2 regions of the Bacillus sp. Marseille-P3661 genome follow, and region 1 is predicted to be linked to the other one. Evidence: predicted binding sites of a transcription regulator. Region 1 holds the regulator's gene; the other holds the start of a gene.
What was found. Region 1 encodes CtsR, which represses protease genes until heat stress. Its sites were predicted from a motif close to ATGGTCAATAAAGGTCAAACA; they were not measured.

Region 2: clpP (ATP-dependent Clp endopeptidase proteolytic subunit ClpP) is a predicted target of CtsR. The motif match lies at 4,450-4,470, and genes of this name have one in related genera.

The regions. Positions count from the first base shown of each region.
Region 1 is NZ_LT965959.1:427-8,730, forward strand. Features, by position in the region: gene C1724_RS23860 (MgtC/SapB family protein) at 1,012-1,710, shown strand; gene C1724_RS23865 (CtsR family transcriptional regulator) at 1,846-2,307, shown strand; gene C1724_RS23870 (UvrB/UvrC motif-containing protein) at 2,335-2,877, shown strand; gene C1724_RS23875 (protein arginine kinase) at 2,881-3,969, shown strand; gene clpC (ATP-dependent protease ATP-binding subunit ClpC) at 3,966-6,389, shown strand; gene radA (DNA repair protein RadA) at 6,596-7,975, shown strand; gene disA (DNA integrity scanning diadenylate cyclase DisA) at 7,979-8,304, shown strand, end outside.
Region 2 is NZ_LT965953.1:245,480-253,783, forward strand. Features, by position in the region: gene whiA (DNA-binding protein WhiA) at 1-370, shown strand, start outside; gene C1724_RS01100 (HPr family phosphocarrier protein) at 480-734, shown strand; gene C1724_RS01105 (IS1182 family transposase) at 923-2,374, opposite strand; gene clpP (ATP-dependent Clp endopeptidase proteolytic subunit ClpP) at 3,790-4,392, opposite strand; tRNA gene C1724_RS01115 (tRNA-Arg) at 4,915-4,986, shown strand; gene rpoN (RNA polymerase factor sigma-54) at 5,255-6,574, shown strand; gene C1724_RS01125 (glutaredoxin family protein) at 6,605-6,871, shown strand; gene C1724_RS01130 (sugar-binding transcriptional regulator) at 7,167-8,195, shown strand.

The sequences.
Region 1 (8,304 bases):
GAAGATAAAAAGAGAACCTAAGGCTATAATAACCACGGGTCGGAGCTAGCGCAGGTGACGAACGGAGAATTGTGCTTAGATCGAAAAAAGCATAGAGAATATGTAATTAGCTTGTAAAAATTAAATGATAATAAGTTTAATCGTTTTAATACCATTTATGTTATCAACAAAATTCGACAGTTCTATTAACAGTTATGGATAACCTATTTGATAATATTTAAAATGTTATCCACAGCTTTTACGGATTTTTTTAGTTTGTGTTAACTTGTTACTGACATAAAGAATTAGCTTTGATTTATGTTAAAAACCGACCAAGGGGGAAGGATGCTTATTTATTGGTATAAAACCTTTCATAAGGCGGATGAAGAGGAACCAGAGTAGAAAACAACGAGAGAAACCCCTTCATAAGGCGGATGAAGAGGAACCGGAGTAGAAAACAACGAGAGAAACCCCTTCATAAGGCGGATGAAGAGGAACCAGAGTAGAAAACAACGAGAGAAACCCTTTCATAAGGCGGATGAAGAGGAACCGGAGTAGAAAACAACGAGAGAAACCCTTTCATAAGGCGGATGAAGAGGAACCGGAGTAGAAGACAATGAGAGAAACCCCTTCATAAGTCCAATGAAGAGGAACCAAAAATAAAAAAGTGCATTCAAAAACTCTCCAACGAATAGCAAATATAACTAACTATCAGTATCTATCCACATATTTATCCACATTATACATTTACTCCTTCGAAACACAAATTTAGTGAAATATCGACAAAATTTTATTAAAGGGAATATTGTTAAATATAACAATTTAAATAGTTAATCAACACTATAGAAATTGTCTATTTATTAAACAATATTTACTGAAATAGTCCATTCCAAAGCGAGAACAAAAGACCATAAAGCTTATCCAAATTTTTAAGCTATTTTAGCATGAATTGTCTTCAGTTCTAATACAATGAAAATACATGCTTATAACTTTTTAGACAAGGGTACATTACTTTAAGGGAGGGTAGTGTCCATGTTAGAACAATTTCTTGGAGATAACTTTGAAATAATGACAGCGAGAATTTTTTTTGCTGCTTTTTTAAGCGGAATAATTGGATTCGAGCGAGAAATAAAAAATCACCCTGCAGGTTTTCGAACACATTTGCTTGTTGGGATTGGGTCTTGCTTAATGATGCTAATGTCATTGTATGGCTTTAATAATTACATTGATAGCAGTGAAAATATAAGATTTGATCCTGCGAGGATACCTTCTTATGTCATCAGTGGAATTGGTTTTTTGGGGGCTGGTACTATCTTGGTAAAAGGTGCTACAGTCAGAGGATTAACAACTGCTGCTTCTATTTGGGTAGTGGCAGGAATTGGCTTAATAGTGGGAGTAGGTATGTTTGCACCTGCATTGCTGACAACGATTGTTGTGTTATTAAGTTTAATCTTCTTAAACAAATTTGAGCATCGCTTCTTACAGAACAATAACTCACATTCATTACATATTGTCGTCGATAAAAATAGCAATGACCTGTATGAAATCATAAAAATAATTGAAGATCGAAAGGTACCATTAAAACGTTTTTCGATTGAAACACATAAAGAATCTGAAATAAGTCCCTCATTAAAAAAATATGTAATTGAGGTTAAACTTGCAAATAAAGATAAAAAAGCAATGATAATCGACGAAATTTCACAATTACCTTTCGTATATAGAATCTTTTAATGTAGTTTGTAATGTAAAAAATTTGGAAAAGATATTAGTATGTTAAAAACGAATTAGTTGAAAACATTATGCAATCGACTATATAATATATATACATGGTCAAAGAAAGTCAAAGTCAGAGGAAGGGGAGGGATCATGCGTAATATTTCTGATGTTATTGAACAGTATTTGAAAAAAGTACTACATGTAAGTAATGAAAATGCAGTTGAAATTAAGAGAAGTGAAATAGCTGAGAAATTTCAATGCGTCCCCTCACAAATTAATTATGTAATTAATACAAGATTCACGATTGAAAAAGGATACATTGTTGAAAGTAAACGAGGTGGCGGAGGTTACATTCGAATTATTAAAGTTCAAACAGATAATCATGCCCATTTAATTGATCAGATGCTCGATCTAATACCACGAAGAATTACTCAATCAACAGCTGAAAGTATTGTTGCAAGACTTTTAGAGGAAGGTGCAGTATCTAGAAGAGAAGCAAAGTTAATTTTAAGTGCAATTGATAGAGATGTACTTTTATTAGATTTACCTGAGCGTGATGAATTCCGGACTGTTATCTTAAAAGCGATGCTTCAAACATTAAAATATAAGTAATTTTTATATCGGGAGAGGTGTGTAAGTATGGAATGCCAAGAATGTCACCAAAACCCTGCATCACTCCATTTTACTAAAATAATTAATGGAAAAAAAACTGAAACACATTTATGTGAACAATGTGCGCGGGAAAAAGGTGAAATGATAGCCGGTGGCGAATTCTCTATTAATAGCCTTCTTTCAGGGTTACTTAATATAGATTACCCAACAACTTTAGCAGGAGCAAATAAAAACTTTGAGAGCTTACAAGCACTACAATGCTCTAACTGTGGATTAACTTTTCAGCAATTCTCTAAAATAGGTCGTTTCGGATGTTCCAATTGTTATAGGGAATTTCAATCAAAAATTGATCCTATCTTAAGACGAGTACATGGTGGAAACACATCACATGCTGGTAAAATTCCAAAAAGAATTGGCGGAAGTCTTCATATTGCAAAAGAAATTTCTACGCTAAAGGAAGCGCTGCAGAAGTCGATTCAAAATGAGGAATTTGAGAATGCTGCACAATTAAGAGATAAAATTCGTTCCTTAGAGCAACATTTAGGTGAGCATAGAGAGGGGGAGCAATAGTCTATGTCACTTGAAAAGTTCATAAACCAAGCTATTAGCCCTTGGATGAATGAAGATGGTCAAGATAGCGATATTGTATTAAGCAGCAGAATTCGCTTGGCCCGAAACTTAAAGGATATAGTGTTTCCAACCTTAGCATCAATTGACTCACTTACAACAGTGGTCGAACGAATAGAAGAGTCTATATCAAATCAAAGTTTTGCTGAAGTTGGCAATCTCGAAATGATTAAGATGGATAATCTAGAGACAATTGGAAAACGGGTTTTAGTGGAAAAGCATCTTATTAGTCCACATCTTGCAGAAGTATCTGAAAAAGGTGCTGTCATTTTATCAGAAAATGAAGAAGTAAGTGTGATGGTTAATGAAGAAGACCATATCCGGATCCAATGCTTATTTCCAGGTTTACAATTAAAAGAGGCTCTAAAGGTTGCAAATCAAGTGGATGATTTACTTGAAGAAAGGGTAGACTTTGCATTTGATGAAAAACGGGGGTATCTTACTAGTTGTCCAACAAATGTTGGAACAGGGATGAGAGCATCCGTCATGATGCATTTACCTGCTCTTGTGCTAACACATCAAATTAATAGATTACTGCCTGCAATCAGCCAACTAGGCTTAGTTGTTAGAGGCATTTATGGTGAGGGTAGTGAAGCACAAGGTAATATTTTTCAAATTTCTAACCAAATTACATTAGGCAAATCTGAGCAGGATATCGTTGAGGATCTCCAAAGTGTTGTTGCGCAGGTTATTGCGCAAGAACGAACTGCTCGAGATATGCTAGTTAAAACATCATCGATCCAACTGGAAAACAGAGTGTGGCGTTCCTATGGAACATTGGCGCATAGTCGTATAATCCAATCAACTGAAGCATCTCAAAGTTTATCAGATTTGCGATTGGGGATTGATTTAGGATTCATTAAAAATATTTCACGTTCGATTTTAAATGAATTAATGATTTTAACCCAACCAGGGTTTTTACAGCAATATGCTGGTAGAAAGCTTACACCTGATGAGAGAGACATAAGAAGAGCAACTCTAATAAGAGAGCGATTAAGATTAGAAACGATTCGTTGGGAGAGTGATGGTAAATGATGTTTGGTAGGTTTACAGAACGAGCACAAAAGGTACTTGCACTTGCACAAGAGGAAGCGGTCCGTTTAGGACATAGCAATATTGGGACTGAGCATATTTTATTAGGCTTAGTTCGAGAAGGTGAAGGAATTGCGGCAAAAGCCTTATTGGCATTAAATCTTGGACCTGAAAAAATTCAAGAGGAAGTTGAAGCGCTGATTGGCAGAGGTAAAGAAGCATCGCAAACAATTCATTATACACCTAGAGCAAAAAAGGTTATCGAATTATCGATGGATGAAGCCCGTAAGTTAGGTCATTCCTATGTGGGAACAGAGCATATATTATTAGGCTTAATTCGTGAAGGCGAAGGTGTAGCTGCTCGTGTCCTTAATAATCTTGGAGTAAGCTTAAATAAAGCACGACAACAAGTACTTCAGCTATTAGGCAGTAATGAGTCATCATCTTCAGGGCATCAAGGTGGAACAGCAACAAATGCGAATACACCTACACTGGATAGCCTTGCGAGGGATTTAACACAAATTGCACGTGAAGGAAGTCTTGACCCTGTTATTGGAAGGGAAAAAGAAATTCAACGTGTAATAGAAGTTTTAAGCCGCCGTACTAAAAATAATCCTGTGTTAATCGGTGAACCTGGGGTTGGAAAAACAGCGATAGCTGAAGGGCTAGCGCAGCAAATTATTCAAAACGAAGTGCCCGAAATTTTAAGAAATAAGCGTGTTATGACATTAGATATGGGTACAGTTGTAGCGGGAACCAAGTACCGTGGTGAATTTGAAGACCGTTTGAAAAAGGTAATGGATGAAATTCGCCAAGCAGGGAATATCATCTTGTTTATAGATGAATTGCATACTTTAATTGGTGCAGGTGGTGCGGAAGGCGCTATCGATGCATCAAATATCTTAAAACCGTCATTAGCTCGCGGTGAGTTACAATGTATCGGTGCGACAACACTTGATGAGTACCGTAAATATATTGAGAAAGACGCAGCGTTAGAACGTCGATTCCAGCCAATTAAAGTGGGCGAGCCAACGCAAGAAGAAGCCATCCAGATTTTAAAAGGTTTGCGAGATCGCTATGAAGCCCATCATCGCGTTACGATTACGGATGATGCTATCGATGAAGCTGTAAAATTATCAGATCGCTATATTTCTGACCGGTTCCTTCCTGATAAAGCGATAGACTTAATTGACGAGGCGGCTGCAAAGGTACGTCTTCGCTCATATACAGCACCACCTAACTTAAAAGAGTTAGAGCAAAAATTAGAGGGAATTCGTAAAGAAAAAGACGCAGCAGTACAAAGCCAAGAGTTTGAGAAAGCTGCATCATTACGCGATACTGAGCAACGTCTTCGTGAAGATGTAGAAAAAACGAAGAAGGAATGGAAGGAAAGACAAGGGCAAGAGAATTCAGAAGTTACAACTGAAGATATCGCACTAGTGGTTTCAGCTTGGACGGGTGTTCCTGTTTCTAAATTAGCTCAGGCTGAAACTGACCGCCTTTTAAATATGGAAGAGATTTTACATGGTCGTGTAATTGGGCAGGATGAAGCCGTAAAAGCCGTTGCAAAAGCTATCCGCCGGGCTCGTGCTGGCCTAAAAGATCCAAAACGTCCAATTGGTTCCTTTATTTTCTTAGGTCCAACAGGGGTTGGTAAAACAGAGCTAGCTCGTGCTCTTGCAGAATCCATGTTTGGCGATGAAGATGCACTTATCCGCATAGATATGTCAGAGTACATGGAAAAGCACGCAACATCGCGTTTAGTTGGTTCACCTCCAGGATATGTAGGTCATGAAGAAGGTGGTCAATTAACCGAGAAAGTACGTCGTAAACCATATTCGGTTATTTTGTTAGACGAAATTGAAAAGGCGCATCCAGAGGTATTTAATATTTTACTTCAAGTGCTAGAAGATGGCCGCCTGACAGATTCAAAAGGACGTACTGTGGATTTCCGTAATACAATCGTTATTATGACTTCGAATGTTGGCGCTAGTGAGTTAAAGCGTAACAAGTATGTGGGCTTTAATGTTCAAGAGGGTCAAGAGTACAAAGATATGAAATCAAAGGTAATGGATTCCCTTAAAAAGGCATTCCGACCTGAGTTCTTAAACCGTATTGATGAAATTATCGTCTTCCACTCATTAGAAAGACAACATATTAATGAAATTGTGACGTTAATGGCAAATGAATTAATTAAACGTCTTAAAGAACAGGATATTGAGTTTGTAATCTCTGATATTGCGAAAGAAAAAATTTCTGATGAAGGCTTTGATCCTGAATATGGTGCGAGACCATTAAGACGTGCATTACAAAAGCATGTTGAAGATCGTTTGTCTGAAGAGCTATTAAAAGGTACGATCGAAAAAGGTAAAAAAGTTACACTAGACATCGAAGATAACGAATTTGTTGTAAGGGCCGAATAAAATAGTTAAGTATAGATCATAGAATAAAATTGCATAAATATTTATTCATACATGAAAAAGAAGACGCATCTTCGGCGTCTTCTTTTTCTATATAACAGTAGAAAGCTTTAAAAAGTAGCAAATATTCGGTTTTTCTAATTCAAATTCGGTTATGGTATCATAATTCTTAATAAATAATTGTAACTTAATATGAGAGGGTTTTTTCGATGAGCAAGAAAAAAACAAAGTTTTGTTGCCAATCATGTGGCTATGAATCACCCAAATGGATGGGTAAATGTCCAGGTTGTAATCAATGGAATACCATGGTTGAAGAAATGGAGATTACAAGACCATCTAGAAGACAATCATTTGTTACAGCAGCTGCATCCACAGTTATAAATAAACCACAATCGATTACTTCAATTGAATCTATAAGTGAACCACGAGTGCATACTAATTTCAAAGAAATGGACCGTGTGCTTGGTGGGGGAATTGTTCCTGGTTCACTAGTGTTGGTTGGCGGTGATCCGGGTATAGGAAAATCTACACTTTTATTACAAATATCAGCCCAGCTTGCGAGTTTGAACCATAGGGTTTTATATATATCAGGTGAGGAATCAGCTAAACAAACGAAACTTAGGGCAGACCGATTACGTATATTAACTGATAACTTATTTGTCCTATCAGAAACAGATCTAGAGTTTATTGAGAAAGCAATTGAGGAGATGAACCCATCTTTAGTCGTAATCGATTCCATTCAGACTGTATATCATCCTGAGGTACAATCTGCACCTGGTAGTGTTTCACAAGTAAGAGAATGTACATCCCATTTTATGAGAATTGCAAAAACAAAAGGCATTGCGATTTTTATTGTTGGTCATGTTACAAAAGAAGGTTCTATTGCTGGACCGAGATTGTTAGAACATATGGTAGATGCGGTGTTATATTTTGAAGGGGAACGTCACCACACGTACCGAATTTTACGAGCAGTAAAAAACCGGTTTGGGTCAACCAATGAGATGGGAATCTTTGAAATGAAGGAAGAAGGGCTTGCGGAAGTTCTAAATCCATCGGAAATATTTCTAGAAGAACGCTCAGAGGGGTCAGCAGGTTCGATTGTTGTAGCTTCGATGGAAGGTACACGTCCTGTATTGGTGGAAATTCAGGCACTTATATCACCTACAAGCTTTGGCAATCCAAGACGGATGGCAACTGGAATCGATCATAATCGCGTATCACTGATTATGGCAGTGTTAGAGAAAAGAGTTGGATTTCTGCTAGGGAGCTATGATGCTTATCTAAAGGTTGCGGGTGGGATAAAGCTAGATGAGCCAGCTATAGATTTAGGCGTAGCGATTAGTATTGCATCTAGTTTTCGTGATCAACCATCTAGACCAACAGATGTTGTATTTGGGGAAGTTGGCTTAACTGGAGAGGTTAGAAGAGTATCGCGTATCGAACAGCGCGTTCAGGAGGCTGCCAAACTAGGGTTTGAACGAGTAATAGTTCCAGATAGGAACATAGGAGGTTGGTCTACCCCAAAAGGAATCCAAGTAATTGGTGTGTCTACCGTTGCTGAGGCTTTAAAGTATACCTTAGGAGGATAATCTATGGGTCATGCCAAACAGAATGGGAATAAGCACAACGAGATCCTTAATTTTGTATCGCCAGGTTCACCGATAAGGGAAGGGATCGACAATGTTTTGAGGGCAAATACAGGGGGATTAATTGTTATAGGTTATAATGAAAAAGTAAGAGAAGTAATAGACGGCGGTTTTACCGTTAACTGTATATTCTCCCCCGCCTATTTATATGAATTGGCAAAGATGGATGGTGCCATCATATTAAATGATACGGGCACGAAAATACTTTATGCCAATACACAACTTATTCCTAGCTCTGGTATTTCATCCATTGAAACAGGTATGCGGCATCG
Region 2 (8,304 bases), on a different contig from region 1:
CTTAAATATAGTTGGAGCACATCAAGCATTACTTCATTTTGAAGATGTCCGGATTGTCCGCGATATGAGAAATTCAGTGAATCGGTTAGTGAACTGTGAAACTGCTAATTTAAACAAAACGATTGGTGCAGCCATTCGTCAAGTTGAAAATATTCGATTTATTAAAGATACGGTGGGGCTAGAAACACTTCCTGACAAGCTTAGGGAAATCGCAGAGTTAAGAATAACATATCAGGATGTAACGCTTAAAGAGTTAGGTGAAATGGTATCTGGTGGCACTATTAGTAAGTCTGGAATTAATCATCGTCTCAGAAAAATTGATGAAATTGCAGATAAATTACGATTAGGTGAAACATTTCCTAAAGCTTGATCGTAATTTAGATAATAAGCGGCAAAATAATTATTTTCTAACAAAACGAATATAAGCTTTGTCAGATGAGAATAAAATAAATAAGGGCTATTAGTAGGAGGAGAATCCAGTGATAGAGAAAAATATTACAGTAAAGTTGAAAACTGGTTTACAAGCAAGACCAGCTGCATTATTTGTACAGGAGGCCAATCGTTTTTCTGCGGATGTTTTTTTAGAGAAAGACGGAAAGAAAGTAAACGCTAAAAGCATTATGGGGTTAATGAGTTTAGCGGTTGGATCTGGAGTAGAAGTTAAGTTAATCGCTGATGGAAACGATGAAAAAGAAGCAGTTAATGCATTAAGTCAGTTTGTTGAAAAAGAATAATAGTAACTGTGTTTGTGTTAAACTGAACAAAGTAGTGAAAAATAGGCGCTGATAAAATCGGGGGCACTGAAAAACCTGACGGTTTTTCAAAGTATCAAGGATAACAGACAGAAAAAGACGACTCAAATTCAAAAACTGAATTTATTGAGTCGTCTTTTTTTGATATTTTGACTGTATGATTCTTTTACTTAATCCATTAACTTCAGTATTCTTTTTAAATTTACTGCGAATATTGCCATTGCTCCTTGCATCTCCATGCCAATTAGACCCGAGGATTTTGCAACATTATACCCGTGTCTGTTTTTCAATTCACTATTTTTAGCTTCTATTTTGTAGCGCTCTTTCGACTTTTCTTTAAAATATTCACTTTCTTGAAAGTTCATTTGTTCTGTATGTACATCGGATTTAATCGATACAGAATAACTCTTACTCTTAGCGCCCTCTTTGTAACAACTTTCCTTCAAAGGACATATCTTACATTTTTCCACATCAAAATAATAAGTGTCAACTTGATTAGTTGATACACACTTTTTCCCTTGACGTGCTTTTCTAATTGCCATATGCCCAGCCTTGCAGACATACATTCCTGCATCTTTGTTAAATTCAAATTCATCTTCTTTTTTTCGGCAGCCCTGCGTAACTGCTGGATTCAACTTAGCTACTAACTTTATTCCATTGTTTTTGGTATACTCAATATTTCCTTTTTCTGAATAAGCTGCATCTCCAATTATAGTCTTAACTTTCATTCCTGCACGTACCGTTTTTTCCACTATAGTCTCTAATTGTTTTCCATCATTTTTTTCACCAGTTGTTACCGTTGCTGCAGTAATAATTCTTTCTTCACTCATACCTATATGTGTCTTATAACCAAAAAAGGAAGAGTCCGCCGACTTATGCCCAATCTTCGCGTCTTCATCTTGTGAAAGTTGTAAATGTTCTATATCATCATCCAATGTCTCTTTTAAAAGATTTAATTTTTCTTTAACTTTTGGATACTCACAAAGTATTTCTTCCTTTTCAACTACCTTAACTAGTTTTTGACAGTATTCTATCTGATCTTCTAATACATCAGAATTGGTTTTGCTTGGAAATTTACATTTCATATTTACATCTATTTGGTAAATCGTCTTTCTAAGTAATTTCGATCGGTCCATCAAAACTTCTTTTGCTGATTTTTGATTATAACGAGCTCCTGTATGTGTGGCGTCCACAATGAGAGATTTACTTTTTAGAATGCCTTTAGCAATTGCAATTTCAACAGTTTTATTTATCAGTAAATCTAAAAGATTAATATCTTTTAAACGTAATTTCCGAAACTTCGTTAAAGAACTTGGTTCAATCACTGGGTCTTCTGGTGCCATATCAAGAAAATATTTAAACGACATATCATACTTTGAACGTTCAACAATATCAACATCGGATATATTGTAAATGGATTTTAACAATAGATATTTAAACATACGAATAGGGTGGATCGCATTGCGTCCATTATCATGACAATATTTATCTTCAAGTTCTTCATAAACAAATGAAAAATCGATTAGATCGTTTATTCTGCGTAGAAGGTTATCCTTTGGAACAACCAAATCATAAATTTGCATATATGGACTTAAATTCATCATCTCTTGTTTTTGTATCATCCAATCCACCCACTTGAAATTGATACTATAATTATACAAGAAAAAAGGTATAATTCCTCAAATATATGAGAATTATACCTTTTTAAAATTTTAAGGACTTTTTCAGTGCCCTCGATAAAATCGGGGGCCTATTTTTGTTTTGCTGATAAATTAATGAGTCAAAGAGTTCAATCAAGTATGTTCAAGGCCTGTTACTTTATTATTATGGCTGATGAAAGGAAACGGTATTGATAAAAGTTATCGAAAACCTCTTCATAGTGCGGATGAAGAGGAAAAAGCAACGAAAAAGTAGCATGAAACCTCTTCATAGCGCTGATGAAGAGGAAATAGCATTGAAAAAGCAGCTGGAAACCTCTTCATAGCGCGTATGAAGAGGAAATAGCATCGAAAAAATAGCACGAAACCTCTTCATAGTGCGTATGAAGAGGAAACAGCACTAAAAAAGTAGCATGAAACCTCTTCATAGTGCGGATGAAGAGGAAAAAGCAACGAAAAAGTAGCTTAAAACCTCTTCATAGCGCTGATGAAGAGGAAATAGCATGGAAAAAATAGCCGAAAACCTCTTCATAGTGCGGATGAAGAGGAAAAGTCATCAAAAAAGTAGCTTAAAACCTCTTCATAAGGCTGATGAAGAGGAACCAGCATTGAAAAAGTAGCCGAAAACCTCTTCATAGTGCGGATGAAGAGGAAATAGCATTGAAAAAGTAGCACGAAACCTCTTCATAGTGCAGATGAAGAGGAAAAAGCATCGAAAAAGTAGCACGAAACCTCTTCATAGTGCGTATGAAGAGGAACCAGCATCAAAAAAGTAGCCGGAAACCTCTTCATAGTGCGTATGAAGAGGAAATAGCAACGAAAAAGTAGCATGAAACCTCTTCATAGTGCGTATGAAGAGGAAATAGCATGGAAAAAGTAGCTTAAAACCTCTTCATAGTGCGGATGAAGAGGAAAAAGCATCGAAAAAGTAGCATGAAACCTCTTCATAAGGCTGATGAAGGGGAAGCAGCATGGAAAAAATAGCTGAAAACCTCTTCATAGTGCGGATGAAGAGGAAATAGCATCAAAAAAGTAGCACGAAACCTCTTCATAGTGTGGATGAAGAGGAAACAGCACTAAAAAAGTAGCCGAAAACCTCTTCATAGCGCGGATGAAGAGGAAACGGCAAGAAAAAAGTAGCCAAAAACCTCTTCATAGTGCGTATGAAGAGGAAGCAGCATGGAAAAAATAGCCGAATACCTCTTCATAGCGCTGATGAAGAGGAAATAGCATGGAAAAAGTAGCTTAAAACCTCTTCATAGTGAGGATGAAGAGGAAACAGCACTAAAAAAGTAGCACGAAACCTCTTCATCGCGAATCCAAAAACAGAACTCAAATAAAATAGCTCCTGTTTTAACAACAGGAGCCAATTACATTGATTACTTTTTAGTTTCAGTTGCAGCGCTTGTAGTAATTACTTTGTCAATTAAACCATATTCTCTTGCTTGTTCAGCGCTCATGAAGTTATCGCGTTCTGTATCGCGGTTGATTACTTCGATCGGTTGACCAGAGCGTTCAGCCATGATTTCGTTTAATTTTTCGCGCATTTGGATAATGCGTTTTGCATGGATTTGGATGTCTGTTGCTTGTCCTTGCGTACCGCCTAGTGGTTGGTGAATCATAACTTCACTATTAGGTAAAGCGAAACGCTTGCCTTTTGCACCAGCAGTTAATAGGAAAGCACCCATTGATGCAGCCATACCAATACAAATTGTAGAAACATCAGGCTTAATAAACTGCATTGTATCGTAAATAGCCATACCAGCTGTAATCGAACCACCTGGGCTGTTAATATATAGAGAAATGTCTTTATCTGGATCTTCTGCAGCCAAGAATAGTAATTGTGCAACAACTGAGTTTGCTACTGTGTCGTCGATTGCAGTTCCAAGCATGATGATGCGGTCTTTTAAAAGTCGAGAGTAAATATCGTATGCTCTTTCTCCGCGGTTTGTTTGCTCAATAACAGTTGGAATTAAATGCATGTTCATAATAAGTTCCTCCTTGTATCCAATAGTCTCTTATGTACTTATAATACATATAAGGTCAAAAAAGGTCAAACAGTAAGCTTTGCCGATTTTATACTATTTCACATTTTTTCAGCATAGCCTTATTTAACGGGATTTAAACCTATGGCTATGTCTTTACTTGCAGTTTTCATTAAATTTTTAGTAGCATCGATAAACACTTATAGCAGTTAACACAGTGTGCGAAATCCTTGCTATACCTATGCTTATGTGCTGGTTGTACAGTTTATACTAAAAATTTTATGTAGCCAGTTGGTACACCAAATTACTTTACCCGAATAAGGCGATGTTAGCAACATATGCTAATTTGCATATACTGTATATTTCGAGATTTGAGTACAAAAATCCTTTTTTGTTGGATAAAGACGTTGGTTTATCTCAAGATGCGTATTCATTGTGGTTTGCCATCCTTTTTTCGTTTTTACTTGCAAAAGTTTAAGATCTTCCTTATAATAAAATTCGCACGGTTAAAACTGTTTTGCCCTCGTGGTGTAATGGATAACACACAAGATTCCGGTTCTTGTACTGGGGGTTCGATTCCCTCCGAGGGCGTAAATTTTAGAAGAAAAAGGCACTGAAACGTTGCTGCTTCAACGTTTTCAGTGCCTTTTTTTAGCTATTATGTGGTTAACTTTATAAAGTTATAGAAATCCATCTCCAGCGCCCAGTCCTCCAGATTCAAAGTCATACAGGATGTGATACTCCAAGATTAAGTGTAAACATATCACTCAAAAAGGAAAACGTTTTCATTCTGAATGTTCACAAAATTATAAACGAATGATAAAATATTATTAGAAACTGTTCAGGAAGGAGAAAGTAAATGAAACAAGAGCTTATTCAACACCAGACTACTAAACTTGTAATGACAACAGAGCTGCGACAAGCTATATCTTTACTTCAATATTCCTCCGCTGAACTAAATCAATTTTTACAGCAGCAAGCCGTTGAAAATCCGCTCCTTGATATGGAATCTATTTCTAACCCAACGGTAAGCCTACTAGGTAAATCGCCTAATTTTAAAAGTACAGACAGCGATGAGAAACAGAAAATGATCCTAAATATTGCAGATCAAACTAGTAACTCACTACATGAACATTTATTAAACCAAATAGCGATAATGCGCTTTAGTGTGCATGAAAAAGAAGTGTTAGAGCATCTTGTGCTATCCGTTGATGATAATGGCTATTTTACAGGAAACTTGCAGGATGTAGCAGACAAATTTCACACACCTGAACCGGTAGTTGAAATGCTTCTATACCGTATGCAGCAATGTGAGCCGCTTGGAGTTGGGGCCAGGAATTTGCAAGAATGCTTACTGATACAATTGAGAGATTTACCTGAACGAAATGAACTGGCTGAAAAAATAGTTAGTGACTACTTGAATGAGATGGCAAATCGTAAGTGGAAAAAAATCAGTCAGGAGTTAGATGTACCTATTACAAAGATCCAGGGAATTTTTGATTTTATTCAGACATTAAATCCACGACCTGGAGCATTATTTAGTAATAATCATTCACAGTACATCATCCCTGACATGACGATTAAAGAAGTGAACGGTACCTTTAAGATTATTATAAATAATAAGGTAATCCCAACAATACGGCTCGAACAGGGTTATGAACAGCGTATTTCTGGTCATTCAGAAATCGACTCTTATATAAAAGGCCACTGGGATCAATTTAATTTTATCAAAAAAGCAATCGAGCAGCGCTTTATGACGATGGAAAAAGTAATGGCTGCAATTATTGAGGTACAGCGTGAATTTTTTACGAAAGGTAGAGCCTATTTAAAACCACTTACGTTAAAAGATATTGCTGCTAAAATTGATATGCATGAATCAACTGTCAGCAGGACCGTGAATGGAAAGTATGTTCAAACACCACAGGGCGTGTTTGAACTGAAGTACTTTTTTACATCGAGCATTCAAACAAATGACGAGGATGATACATCATCAGCGGCAGTAAAAGAGGCGATTAGAGAAATCGTTGATCAGGAAAATAAACAGAAGCCATTGTCCGATCAAAAAATAGCTACTATACTAAAAGAGCAATATCAATTTAATGTGTCTAGGCGTACGATTGCGAAATACCGTGACCAACTAGGCATTCTTTCATCAGCAGGTAGAAAGCGCTATGAATGATATTGTAGACCTTCTAGTTAGGAGATAGCTATGAGCAAAGAAGTTCACGTTAATTTTTATACGAAAATAGGCTGTCCATTATGTGACAAAGGAAAAGCAGTGTTGCTTGAATTAAGCGAAACATACAACCTTAAAATTGAGGATATTGATATATATAAAGATGATGTATTGCTAGAAAAATATCAAATTATGATTCCAGTTGTAGAAATTGATGGCGATGAAGTTGATTATGGGATTATTAGTAAAGAGATCGTTGAAGATTATTTTCTTTCTAAAAAAAATATATCCCACCTATAACGGGCAGTAAGCCCCCCACCATAAGATTCTGTGTATCCTAGAAGATGGTGGGGGGAACTGCCCGTAAACTCCGATTAGTTTAAGGGCCTTTAGGTCATACCTTTAGGTACTAACCATCAGTGGAAAAACCATTGATGGAAGTTTCACTTTATTTTACTTGAACAGTAAAATCATTCCTGTTACAATATGTAAATAGCAGGAGCGATTTTTTTTACCTTAACTGGGACACAATATGTCTAGGTGGGACGTTATACGTCCGTATTGGTAAAAAGTGCAATAAAGGGGACGCTATCAGATGGATTCAATTTTAAAGATTCAACAAAAATTGTTACCCGATTTACTCGAAGTCATGCAAAAACGTTATCAAATTCTTAGATATGTGAGATTGATGCAGCCGATTGGCAGGCGAATTCTGGCTACACATTTAGGAATAACTGAGCGAGTTTTGCGAAGTGAGGTTAATTTTCTAAAAGATCAAGGTATTCTTGATATCTCTGTAAGTGGAATGAGTCTCACAATTGAAGGAGCTCAATTAGTACGACAGCTCGAACAAATTATGAAAGAAGTATCAGGGATTAAGGATTTAGAGGATACATTAAAAAGAAAATTGAATCTGCAAGAGGTAATTATCGTTGCTGGTGATAGCGACCAAGATGAATTAGTGAAAAAAGAATTAGGTCGAGCATGTGCAATTCGAATGAAGGAAAGCTATGTTGCGAACAATATAATTGCAGTTACAGGCGGCTCGACCATGGCGAACGTAGCAGAAATGATGCAACCAGATCCAAAAAATCGCGAACTTTTATTTGTACCTGCTAGAGGCGGCTTAGGAGAACAAGTAGAAAATCAAGCTAATACAATTTGTGCAAAAATGGCTGAAAAAACACTTGGACACTATCGGTTATTACATGTACCTGATCAAGTAAGTGAAGAGGCATACACAACACTAACTTCAGAGCCCTCAATTAAAGAAGTTCTAGATTTAATCAAATCTTCAAGCATGGTTGTCCATGGAGTTGGGGACGCTATGACAATGGCAAATCGTCGCAAAACACCCGCTGATATTTTTCAGCATATTATGGATGGAGACGCAGTAGGCGAGGCGTTTGGGTATTATTTTAACGCTAAGGGAGATATTATTCATAAGGTTCGTACAATCGGTATTCAACTTGAAGATATTAAGAATATTCCATTTGTAATAGCGGTGGCAGGCGGCGCTTCAAAAGCGAATGCAATTTCAGCATTTATGAAACAAGGACAAAATACAACTCTCATAACAGATGAGGGGGCAGCTCAAGTATTAATTAGGGATTCATCCCTTTAAAATATGGCTATGTTAAAACTTATTGTTGAATGGTGTTGATTGGAGCGTAAATCAACAGGAAAGTTTAACCAGCCACAAATATAAAAAAGATAGGTTTTCATTTTAAGGA